Regions from separate parts of the Rhodococcus aetherivorans genome, predicted to be linked through region 3. Evidence: riboswitches for the same ligand, from Rfam matches in the RefSeq annotation. Region 3 holds a riboswitch; each other region holds the start of a gene.
What was found. Region 3 has a riboswitch for S-adenosylmethionine ahead of OCS65_RS02350 (ABC transporter substrate-binding protein). Riboswitches for the same ligand answer to the same signal wherever they lie in the genome.
Positions count from the first base shown of each region.

Region 1: it holds a riboswitch for S-adenosylmethionine, as region 3 does, so the genes downstream of both, OCS65_RS11025 (bifunctional o-acetylhomoserine/o-acetylserine sulfhydrylase) here and OCS65_RS02350 (ABC transporter substrate-binding protein) in region 3, are expected to answer to the same signal.
Region 2: it holds a riboswitch for S-adenosylmethionine, as region 3 does, so the genes downstream of both, OCS65_RS25875 (aminotransferase class V-fold PLP-dependent enzyme) here and OCS65_RS02350 (ABC transporter substrate-binding protein) in region 3, are expected to answer to the same signal.

Region 1 covers NZ_CP106982.1:2,438,127-2,442,014, forward strand. Annotated here, with positions in the region: gene OCS65_RS11010 (bifunctional methylenetetrahydrofolate dehydrogenase/methenyltetrahydrofolate cyclohydrolase) at 1-225, shown strand, start outside; gene OCS65_RS11015 (DUF3017 domain-containing protein) at 230-532, shown strand; gene metX (homoserine O-acetyltransferase MetX) at 569-1,696, opposite strand; gene OCS65_RS11025 (bifunctional o-acetylhomoserine/o-acetylserine sulfhydrylase) at 1,693-3,018, opposite strand; SAM riboswitch class IV at 3,104-3,219, opposite strand; gene OCS65_RS11030 (NADP-dependent isocitrate dehydrogenase) at 3,486-3,888, shown strand, end outside.
Region 2 covers NZ_CP106982.1:5,651,267-5,655,154, forward strand. Annotated here, with positions in the region: gene OCS65_RS25870 (YbaK/EbsC family protein) at 1-305, shown strand, start outside; gene OCS65_RS25875 (aminotransferase class V-fold PLP-dependent enzyme) at 361-1,680, opposite strand; SAM riboswitch class IV at 1,747-1,862, opposite strand; gene OCS65_RS25880 (Pls/PosA family non-ribosomal peptide synthetase) at 2,111-3,888, shown strand, end outside.
Region 3 covers NZ_CP106982.1:505,657-509,544, forward strand. Annotated here, with positions in the region: gene OCS65_RS02345 (ABC transporter permease) at 1-534, opposite strand, end outside; gene OCS65_RS02350 (ABC transporter substrate-binding protein) at 538-2,169, opposite strand; SAM riboswitch class I at 2,374-2,465, opposite strand; gene OCS65_RS02355 (MFS transporter) at 2,511-3,888, opposite strand, start outside.

The DNA of each region.
Region 1 (3,888 bases), 1.9 Mb from region 3:
GCCGGTGTGCCGGGACTGATCACCGCCGACATGGTCAAGCCGGGTGCGGCGGTCCTGGACGTGGGTGTGAGCCGGACGCCGGAGGGCCTGCGCGGCGACGTCGCCGACGACGTCCGCGAGGTCGCCGGGTTCCTCTCGCCCAATCCCGGCGGCGTCGGCCCCCTGACCCGTGCGTTCCTGCTGGCGAACGTGGTCGAGCGAGCCGAACAGCTCGCCGGCCGCTGACCCGGTGGTGCAACTGGCCGGCGCGGAGCGCTGGGTGCGTCTGGCCCGGCGGAATCTGCCGCTGCTGGCGGTGACGGTCGTCATCGCCGCGGCGGTGATCCTCGTCGTGGCGGATCGGTGGCGCCGCGGTGCGTTCGTCTTCGGCAGCGCCACCCTGCTCGCCGGCCTGCTGCGCCTGTGGGTGCCCGAGGACCTGGTCGGCGTGCTCGCCGTGCGCAGCCGGACCTTCGACGTGTCCGCGCTCCTCGTGGTAGGCGGTCTCATCATCGCCCTGGCGGTCTCGATCGATCCTCTCGGCACCGGCTGAACCGCCGGGCCTCGGCGGCCCGGCGGCACGCGCTTCTCAGCCCCGCGCGAGGGTGACGAGCTCGGACAGGAGCTTGGCGACGGCGTCGGCCTCGGTGAGGAAGCCGTCGTGACCGTCCCGGGACTCGAGGACACGCAGCCCGTCGCAGCCGGGCAGCCCGTCGGCGATCTCCTGCTGCAGCCGCAGCGGGTACAGGCGGTCGGAGTCCACGCCGGCGACGATCGTCGGCACCGGGGTGGATCCGAGCGCGGCGGCCACGCCGCCCCGGCCGTGCCCGACGTCGTGCCGGTTCATCGCCTGGGTGAGCGCCACGTAGGTACCGGGATCGAAGCGGGCGACGAGCTTGTCGGCCTGGTGCTCCAGGTAGCTCTGCACCGCGTATCGGCCACCGTTCCAAGGGTTTTCACTCCCCTGGGGGGAGTTGGCGAAGCGGGTGTCGAGCTCGCCCTCGGTCCGGTACGTCAGGTGCGCGATCCGCCGTGCGATGCCCAGTCCGGCCCGCGGCACCCGTCCGGTTCCGTAGTAGTCCCCGCCTTGCCAGTCCGGGTCGGCGGTGATTGCGGCGATCTGCGTGGTCTGGGTGCCGATCTGGTCGGCGGTGGCGCGGGCGCCCACCGCCAGGACCAGGGCCGCCCGCACCCGTTCCGGATATCCGACGATCCATTCGAGCGTCCGCATGCCGCCCATGGACCCTCCGGTCACGGCGGCGAACCTGTCGATGCCGAGCGCGTCGGCGAGGGCGACCTCGGCGGCGACCTGGTCGCGCACCGTGATGCCGGGGAACCGGGAGCCCCACGCCTTGCCGTCCGGGGCGGTCGAACCGGGCCCGGTGGTGCCGCGGCAGCCGCCCAGCACGTTCGTCGCCACGACGCACCACCGGTCGGTGTCGATCGGCGCACCGGGACCGACCATCCCGGACCACCAGCCCGGCGACGGGTGCTCGGGCCCGGCGGGGCCGGTCACGTGCGAGTCCCCGGTGAGGGCGTGTTCGACGAGGACGACGTTGTCGCGGGTCGGCGACAGCCTGCCCCACCGTTGCACCGCCACCGTCACGTCGGGCAGGGTCGCGCCGCTCTCCAGCGCCAGCGGCCCGATGTCGACCGTGCCCAGACGGCCGTCCTCCGGCGGCAGCTCCACGTGGCGCCGGTCGACGCGCGCCGTCAAGACGCGACCGCCTCGAGGCCGGTGGTGATGTCGGCGAGGATGTCGTCGATGCCTTCGATGCCCACGGCGAGGCGGACCTGGCCGGGGGTGACGCCGGCGGCGAGTTGCTCGGTGGCGGTGAGCTGGGAGTGGGTGGTGGAGGCGGGGTGGATGACCAGCGAGCGGACGTCGCCGATGTTGGCGACGTGGCTGTGCAGGGTCAGTGCGTCGACGAACTTCTTGCCGGCGTCGACGCCGCCGGCGAGTTCGAAGGTGACGATGGCGCCGGTGCCGCGGGGGGCGAGCTGCCGGCCGCGCCGGTACCAGGGGGAGGAGGGCAGGCCGGCGTAGGACACCGCGGTGACCTCGGGGCGGGTGGTGAGGAACTCGGCGACGCGGGCGGCGTTGGCGACGTGCCGTTCCATGCGCAGCGACAGGGTTTCCAGGCCCTGGGCGATGAGGAAGGCGTTGAACGGGGAGACCGCGGCGCCGAGGTCGCGCAGCAGTTGCACGCGGGCCTTGAGGGCGTAGGCGGGGGCGCCGAGGTCGGCGTAGACCACGCCGTGGTAGCTGGGGTCGGGGGTGACGAACTGGGGGTGCCGCGCGGTGCCGTCGGGGCCGGTGGCGGTCCAGTCGAAGGTGCCGCCGTCGACGAGGACGCCGGCGATGGCGGTGCCGTGGCCGCCGAGGTATTTGGTGGCCGAGTGCACGACGATGTCGGCGCCGTGCTCGAGGGGGCGGATCAGGTAGGGGGTGGCGACGGTGTTGTCGACGATCAGCGGCAGGTGGTGCTCGTGGGCCACCCCGGAGATGCCCGGCAGGTCGAGGAGGTGGTTCTTGGGGTTGGCGATGGTTTCGCCGTAGAAGGCGCGGGTGGTGGGGCGGATCGCGGCGCGCCACTGGTCGAGGTCGTCGGGGTCGTCGACGAAGGTGACCTCGATGCCGAGTCGGGGCAGGGTGTAGTGGAACAGGTTGTAGGTGCCGCCGTAGAGGTAGGGGCTGGAGACGAGGTGGTCGCCGGCGGCGGCGAGGTTGAGCACGGCGAAGGTTTCGGCGGCCTGGCCGGAGGACAGCAGCAGGGCGGCGGCGCCGCCTTCGAGGGCGGCGATGCGTTGTTCGACCGCGTCCTGGGTGGGGTTCATGATGCGGGTGTAGATGTTGCCCGGTTCGGTGAGGCCGAACAGGGCGGCGGCGTGGTCGGTGCTGTCGAAGGTGTAGCTGGTGGTCTGGTAGATCGGCAGGGCGCGGGCGCGGGTGTCGCCGCCGCCGGGCTGGCCCACGTGGATCTGCTTGGTCTCGAAGCTCCAGCCGTCTTCGCGCCGGGTGTTCTCGCTGTCGGTCATGATGTCCTTCTGGCCGTGGTCGGGAGGTCGGGGCGGCTAGGGGCGACAGCTCATGATCACAACCCTCATGACGAATACCTCCATCGGACCGGCTTGTCGTGCGGCGTGGCGCCGGACGACCGGGTCATCACCCGGAGCACCCCACCCTGGCCGGAGGGTTGCCGACCAGCAAGCCGGGGCTTCACGCTGGTACTCATGACCTGGCGCGAGTCTAGCGGCTCGAACGGATGCTTCGGTAGGCGACCCATACCTGCCGGCGGGAGGCGCCTGAGCAGGCGAAAGTTACCCGCCGGTAGCCCGGGGCCCGCTTGGCGGACCGGGTCGATAGCAGTACGCTCGTCTTGTTTGGATCGTGTTCCGCACGTGTGAGCACGCCATAAATGGTTCATTGAGCCGACCACGATCGCACCCACAAAGTGCGATCGACTTGGGACCAGGGACACTTCCTAGGAGGACGCGAAGCGCACATGTCCAAGATCAAGGTTGAAGGAACGGTCGTCGAACTCGACGGCGACGAGATGACCCGCATCATCTGGCAGTTCATCAAAGACAAGCTGATCCATCCCTACCTGGATGTGAATCTCGAGTACTACGACCTCGGCATCGAGCACCGCGATGCAACCGACGACCAGGTCACCGTCGACGCAGCCAACGCCATCAAGAAGCACGGCGTCGGCGTCAAGTGCGCCACCATCACTCCCGACGAGGCCCGGGTCGAGGAGTTCGGCCTGAAGAAGATGTGGCGCTCGCCCAACGGCACGATCCGTAACATCCTGGGCGGCACCATCTTCCGTGCCCCGATCATCATCTCCAACGTGCCCCGCCTGGTGCCCGGCTGGACCAAGCCGGTCATCGTCGGCCGTCACGCCT
Region 2 (3,888 bases), 990 kb from region 3:
TCGACGACGAACCGGTGCTGCTGCTGGTCTCGGGTGCGCATCGGGTGAACCCGGAACGGACGGGCAAACGCCTCGGTGGTGCGCTCGTTGCGGCGCCCCCGGACGTGGTCACCGAGGTCACCGGGCAGCCCGTCGGCGGGGTGGCACCGCTCGGGCATCCGACGAACCTGACCACGTACGTCGACACCGCCCTGGCCGCTTTCCCCGAGCTGTGGGCCTCCGGCGGGCATCCGCGCACGCTGTTCCGCACGACGTTCCGCGAGCTGATGCGCATCACGGCGGCCGTCGACGTCGACGTCGACTAGACCTGCCGGCTCGACCGGCGGGCAGTGCCTGTCCGGCGGTCCGCCCGGGAATCGGTCAGCTGCACTGCGCGGCGCCGGCGGTGGACTCCACCAGGCCCGGACGGGTCTCGGGCGACGGTCCCCACAGGCCGTCGGTCTTGGCGTAGGTCCAGCCGGGACCGGCGTCGACGAGCCCGCGCAGCGCGTCGAGCAGGCGGTCCACGTCGGCGGACGAACTGCCGAGCCCCAGGGAGGCGCGCACCGCACCGCCGGGCAGGCCGACCCGCGCGAGCAGCGGGTGTGCGCAGAACCGGCCGTCGCGCACACCGATTCCGTGCTCGGCGGACAGGTACGACGCTACCTCGCCGGGTTCGAATCCGGAGACCGTGAAGGTGACGATGCCGACCGAGTCCGGCGAGTCGCTCCACAGCCGCAGGATCTCCACGCCGTCGAGGTCGCGCAGCCCGCCGAGGAGGCGCCGGCACAGCGCCTCCTCGTGCTCGGCGACGGCGTCGGCGTCGAAACCGGCGAGCGCGTCGCACGCCGCGGCGAGGGCCGCGACGCCGAGCACGTTCGGCGTGCCGGCCTCGTGCCGCGCCGGGGCGCACGCCCATTCGGTGTGACCGAGACGCACTTCGCGGACCGCACCGCCCCCTGCGAGATACGGTTCCGCGACGTCGAGCCAGTCCCGGCGTCCGACCAGAGCGCCGGCACCGAACGGGGCGTAGAGCTTGTGACCCGAGAACGCGAGGTAGTCGACGCCGAGAGCGGTGAGGTCGATCCGCCGGTGCGGCACCAATTGCGCTCCGTCGACGAGGATCCGGGCGCCGCAGGCGTGCGCCACGTCGGCGAGTTCGGCGATCGGGAGGACCTCGCCGGTCACGTTGGAGGCGCCGGTGACGGCGAGCAGCGCGGCGGGCTTGCTGCACAGCTCGGCGACGAGCCGGCGGACCGTCTCGGCGACGGTGTCCGCGGCCTCGACGACGCGGGCGTTCTTCCAGGGCAACAGGTTTGCGTGGTGCTCGACGTCGAGCACCACGACGTCGCCGGGTACGGCTCCGGCCAGGAGGTTGAGGGAGTCGGTGGTGTTGCGGGTGAACACCACCACCTGATCGTCTGCGGCGCACACGAATCGGGCCACCGACTCACGAGCCTGCTCGTAGCTCGAGGTGGAGATCCGGGAGGCGTAACCGGCACCGCGGTGCACACTGGCGTAGTACGGCAGGAGCTCGGCGATCCGCTCGGTGACCGCTTCGAGGGCGGGCGCGCTCGCCGCGTAGTCGAAGTTGGCGTAGGTGCAGGTACCACCCTGGACCAGGGGTACCTGCAGGTCACATCCGGTGACCCGGGCGAACGGGGCGATGCAGGTGTCGGCGGTCAGTACGGCAGCAGTCATGACGTTCCCTCGTCGTTCAGGGATTCGCCGGTGGTCGCCTCGTCGCCCGAGTGCGATCACGGTCCGAATCCGCGCTTGCCGTGTCCGGTGTGGAAACACGGCCTGGTCGTCACCCGGAGCACCCCACCGCGGAGGAGGGTTGCCGACCAGCTAGCCGGGGCTTGTCGCTGGTTCTCGTGACCTGCCGAAGAGGATTGCAGGAGCGCGCACGGATGTCAAACCGGAATCGCGGCGGCCGTCGTCCCGCAAACGGAAGTTTCAGGGAGATACGGTTTTTCGAGCGGAATCGGACGCCGCGCCGCGGAGCGCGACGTCGGGTCGAGCGGGAGATTCCACCGATGGAGTGGGCACCGACACACCCGATGTTCACCCTCCGTCCATCTGACCGTGAGATAACCGGACGAACGCATCACCAGGCCGAGAGAAGGACATGCGATTGCCTGCCCAGCCCACGACGGATCCGGATCGGTCGTATCGCATCCCCGAGGAGTTCGTTCGCTCCTCCCACGCCCCGGCCCCCCGCACCCTCGTCGACATCCTGCGGGCCACCGCCGACACCCACCCGGACGCCCCGGCCGTCGACGACGGCACCGTCACTCTCAGCTACACCGAACTCGTCGAAGAGGTCATCGCCTGCTCGTACCGGCTCGCCGACGCGGGAGTCGGCGCCGGTGACCGCGTCGGCGTGCGCATGCCGTCCGGCTCCAAGGACCTGTACGTGATGATCCTGGGCATCCTCGCGGCGGGCGCGGCCTACGTGCCGGTGGACGCGGACGACCCCGACGAACGCGCCGAACTCGTGTTCGGGGAGGCGATGGTCACCGCCGTCGTCACCGCCGACGGCATCGGCCCGGGCACCGCGCCGCCGTCGCCCGCGCCACAGCTGCGCGGCCCGCGCCTCGACGACGCCGCCTGGATCATCTTCACCTCCGGCTCCACCGGCACCCCCAAGGGCGTCGCGGTCAGCCATCGCAGCGCCGCCGCCTTCGTCGACGCCGAGGCCCGGCTGTTCCTGCGCGAGAACCCGATCGGGCCCGGCGACCGCGTACTGGCCGGACTGTCGGTCGCCTTCGACGCCTCCTGCGAGGAGATGTGGCTGGCGTGGCGGCACGGCGCGTGCCTCGTGCCGGCGCCCCGCTCGCTCGTGCGGTCCGGGATGGACCTCGGGCCGTGGCTGGTCTCCCGCGACATCAGCGTCGTCTCCACCGTCCCCACCCTCGCGGCGATGTGGCCCGCCGAGGCGCTCGAAGCGGTGCGGCTGTTGATCTTCGGTGGCGAGGCCTGCCCGCCGGACCTCGCCGAGCGACTGGCCGTGCCCGGTCGCGAGGTGTGGAACACCTACGGGCCGACCGAGGCCACCGTCGTCGCATGCGCGGCAACCATGGACGGCAAGGGCCCGATCCGCATCGGTCTGCCGCTCGACGGCTGGGACCTCGCCGTGGTGGACGCCGACGGCCGGCCCGTGCCCGAGGGCGGTACCGGCGAACTCGTCATCGGCGGCGTCGGACTGGCTCGCTACCTCGACCCGGCCAAGGACGCCGAGAAATACGCCCCCATGCCCACCCTCGGCTGGGACCGCGCGTACCGCAGCGGCGACCTGGTCACCCTCGACCGCAGGGGCCTGCTGTTCCAGGGACGCGCCGACGATCAGGTCAAGATCGGCGGTCGGCGCATCGAGCTCGGCGAGGTCGACAACGCTCTGCAGAACCTGCCCGGCGTCGCCGGCGGCGCGGCCGCCGTGCGCAAGACCGCGGCCGGGCACTCGATCCTCGTCGGGTACATCGCCAGCACCGACCCGGAGTTCGACCTCGCCTCCGCGCGCGACCTGCTCGGCGAGCAGTTGCCCGCGGCCCTGGTGCCGCGGCTGGCGCTGGTGGACGAGCTGCCCACCCGCACCTCCGGCAAGGTGGACCGCAACGCGCTGCCGTGGCCGCTACCCGGCGCCGAGGCCGACTCCGCCGAGGCCCTGGGTCTCGACCCGACCGCCGAGTGGGTCGCCGGACTGTGGGTGTCGATCCTCGGCACCCCGATCGAGAGCATCGACGACGACTTCTTCGAACTGGGCGGCGGCTCCCTCTCCGCGGCCCAGCTGGTGACCGCCCTGCGCGAGCGCTACCCCGCGATGACCGTCGCCGAACTGTACGACCATCCGCGGCTCGGCTCGCTGGCCGGGTACCTCGACGACCTCGCACCGTCCGCGGTGGTCGC
Region 3 (3,888 bases):
CAGATGCTCGATGCCCTGGTCGCCGAATGCCGGAAGCAGCTTCATCTGGAACGAGAAGAGCTGGAGCAGAAGAAGTCCCACCCAGAAGGTCGGAACCGCGACACCGAGCGGCGGCAGCGAGAACAGCGTGCTGCGCAGCCACCGGGCGCGCGTATACGTGGCGACGAACGCGATCGAGGTGCCGAGGAGCACGGCGAGCGCCAGGGCGACCGCGGCCAGGGCCAGGGTGCTGGGTACGGCGGCGGCGATCGCGTCGGTCACGGGTTGTCCCGTGACGATCGAGATGCCGAAGTCACCCCGGACGGCGTTGCTCAACGCAGTGAGGTACTGCTCCCACAGCGGCCGGTCGAGCCCGTACCGCTCCTGCAGTTGCGCGACAGCGGCCGCATCCACCGGTGTGCCGCTGCCGGCGCCGTCGACCGCGATGCTCACCGGGTCGGACGGCAGCAGGTACAGCACGCCGAACGAGACGGTGAACGCCGCACACAGCACCAACAGCGCCTGCACGAGCCGGGAACCGAGATACCGGGCCATGGTCTACTCGCTCAGCCAGGTGTCGAAGAACTGCAACCGGGCGGAGGCCTCGAACTTCAGGTCCTGCACCGCCCCCGCCGCACCGATGGCCTGGGACAGCTCCACGGTCGGCAGCCACAGGCCGTTGTCGAGGACGAGCTGCTGTGCCTGCTCGATCAGCTCGCCGCGTTCGGCCGGGTCGGTGGTGCGCAGCTGCGCGGACAGGACCTCGTCCAGCGCCGGGATCGGGCCGCGGTTGTTGAGGTTGCGCCCGTCGAGTCCGAACGTGGTGCGCAGGATGTCGCCGTCGGCGCGTGTGCTGTTGTAGTAGGTGGCGTCGAAGTCCTTCGCGCCCTGCCGGGCAGTGGCTTCCGGGGTGGAGACCAGGTCGAGCTGCAGGTCGATACCGACCTCGCGCAGCTGCTGCTGCACGAGCTCGAGGATCGCCTGGTTGCCGGCGAACACCGAACTGAACAGCACCGAGAAGGACAGGCGGTTGCCGTCCTTGACGCGGATGCCGTCCGGGCCGGGAACCCAGCCGGCGGCGTCGAGGATCGACTTCGACTTCGCCGGGTCGTAGGTGACGTCGTCGAGTGCGGCGTAGCCGGGGGTGCGGGAGGCGAGGGTGCTGGTCGCGGGCCGGAAATCGGGGCCGAGGACGGTGTCGACGAGTTCCTGGCGGTCGAGGGCCGGCACGATCGCAGCGCGCACCGCCGGATCGGTCAGGACGCCACGGGTGACGTTCGGCTGGAAACCGAACGGGACACCCGGGTTCGGCGTGGTGAGGATCCGTCCGCCGCTGCCTTCGATCTGGGAAGCGTCCTGCGGCAGCGCATCGCTGATCGCGTCGAGCTGGCCGGATGCGAGGCTGCCGGTGCGTACACCGGACTCCGGGACGATCGTGAACTCGATGCGATCGAGGTAGGCCTCGCCGTCGTGCGCGAAAACGTCGGATCCCCATGAATATCCGGTGCGCTTGACCAGCGTGGCGGACTTGTCCTGCTGGTAGTCCTCGTAGACGAAGGGACCGGTGCCGGACAGGTCGCCGGCGCAGCGCTCCTCCGCGGACTTCGCGACGTCCCTGTCGGACAGGAAGCCGAGTTGCAGCGTCGACGACGCCTGCAGGAACTGCGCGTTCGGTCCGGCGAAGGACACCTGGGCAGTGAGCGGATCGAGCACCGTGGTGCCGGTGTACCCCGACAGGTAGCTCGCCGCCAGCGCTGCCTTGGCGCCGGTGAGGGTCTGGACGATCGCGTCGAAGTTCTTCTTCACCGACTCCGCGGTGAACGGGGTGCCGTCACTGAATGTCACGCCGTCCTTCAGCCGGAACGTGAACGCCGAGGCGTCCCCGTTCACCTCCCAGCTTTCGGCGAGCCACGGCTTCAGTTCACCGGTCCCGGGGTCCTGATCGGTGAGCGAGTCGACGATCTGACGGGCGACGTAGATGGTCTGGTTGCTGCCGGCCTGTGCGGGATCGGCACACGTGGGGGCCTGGGACAGGCCGTAGCGCAGGGTGCCGCCGGGCTGCGGGGTGCCGCCACCGGAGGAGGTGCCCGCCGTGTCGGTGCCGCACGCGGCGAGCCCACCGGCGAGGATTGCGGCGGTGGCGCCCGCGACGGCGCGACGTCGGGCGGCAGAGGTGAACGGAACAGGCACCGGGGAACTCCATGATCTCGTGAGGCGCCGATGGCACCGCGCTTCGCGATGCCACCGGCCGGGCAGACGGTCGTAGTTCTTCGACTGGGTTGCGCCGCTCAGGCGCGACAGGATCGGGGGCGACAGATGCCCGAGCACTGACGGCACAGGTCGACGTGCAAGCGCGCCCACGCGCCCACGAACCCCTCGCCTGCCATGCCTTCTCCTCCATCGTTCCCGGCGGTAGCACCCTCACCTGCGGCAGGGGGTTGCTGCGACGTCGTCGAGCCGGGTCTCTCGGTCGCTCTGGATGGTTCCCGGTGACCGTACGCGTTGCGAACGAGTTCGGAGAACCCTTTCGCTCACCGTGATCGAAACCCGGCGCCGGCACGACGGCGCCGGTCGGCGAGCGCACAGAGCAGCGACACCGCGAGCATGGCGGCGCACACCGCGAGGCCGGCCGACGCGGCACCGGCGACGTCGTCCCCGTCCGTCGCCAGCGCCGACAGATACAGGCCGGACACCGCGGCGAGGGCGACCGTCGCGGACAACCGCTGTGACAGCTGCAGGAACCCGGCCGCGACACCGTGACCACCCGCCGGGGACGACTCGAGCGTCAGCGCCCGGTTGGGTGCATCCACGAATCCACCCGAGAGACCCGACAGAGCGGCCAGCGCCACGAACACCGGCATCGTGGCGTCGTGCCGCACAGCGGCGGCGTAGCCACCGACGACGGCGATCTCGGCCGCCACCGCCACGACGACCGTCACCCGGCCGTATCGCGCGACGACCCGCCACCCCACGGCCGAGGCGACGGCCATCGCCGCGGCGGCGGCGGACAGCACGGCGGCGGCCTGGACCGCGGCATAGCCGCGCCCCTCGATGAGGTACAGGCTCACGACGGTGTTCAGGGATAGCACCGCACCGAACCAGAACAGTGCGACCAAGGTACCGAGGACGTATCCGCCGGATCCGGTCAGTTCGGGAAGCAGCACGGGCTTGCCGCCGCGCACGGCGACACGGCGTTCCCACCACAGGAAGGTGGCGAGTGAGACCGCCGCTCCCCCGACGGCGAACACCGCACCCACCGGACCCGGTTCGGAGACCACGGGCACCATCACCAGCGTCGTGGCCGCCGCGAGCAGCGCGAGGCCCCCGGCATCGACCCCGCTGCGGGCCGACGGTCGTCCCCGATCCGGGGGCAGGCGGCGGGCCGCGAGCACGAGTGTGACGAGTGCGCACGGCACGTTGAGAATCAGCAGAACACGCCACCCGTAGTCCCCGGGTGCAGCGCCGAGCACCAGCCCACCGACGAGTGGACCGCACAGCCCGGCGAGGCCTCCGGCCGTGCTGTAGGCGGCCAGGGCCCGGGCGCGCGCCGGGCCGGTGTAGTTCTCGGCCAGGATCCCGAGCACCTGCGCGCTGATCAGGCCCGCCCCGACCCCCTGACCGGCCCGTGCGGCGACGACCGTCCAGGGGTCGGACGCGACAGCTCCGCACACCCCCATGACCGCGAAGAGGGTCATGCCCGCGAGGAACAGCCGCCGCCGGCCGGCCACATCGCCGAGCCGGCCTGCCGGGACCAGCGCAAGACCGAAGCTCAGCGAGTATGCGGCCAGGATCCACTGCACCTGCGAAACGCCCGCGTCGAGACCGGTCCGCAAGGCGGGAAGGCCGATGTTCAGCACCGACGAATCGAGCAGGGTGGTGAAGCCGGCGGCCGCACAGACCGGCACCACC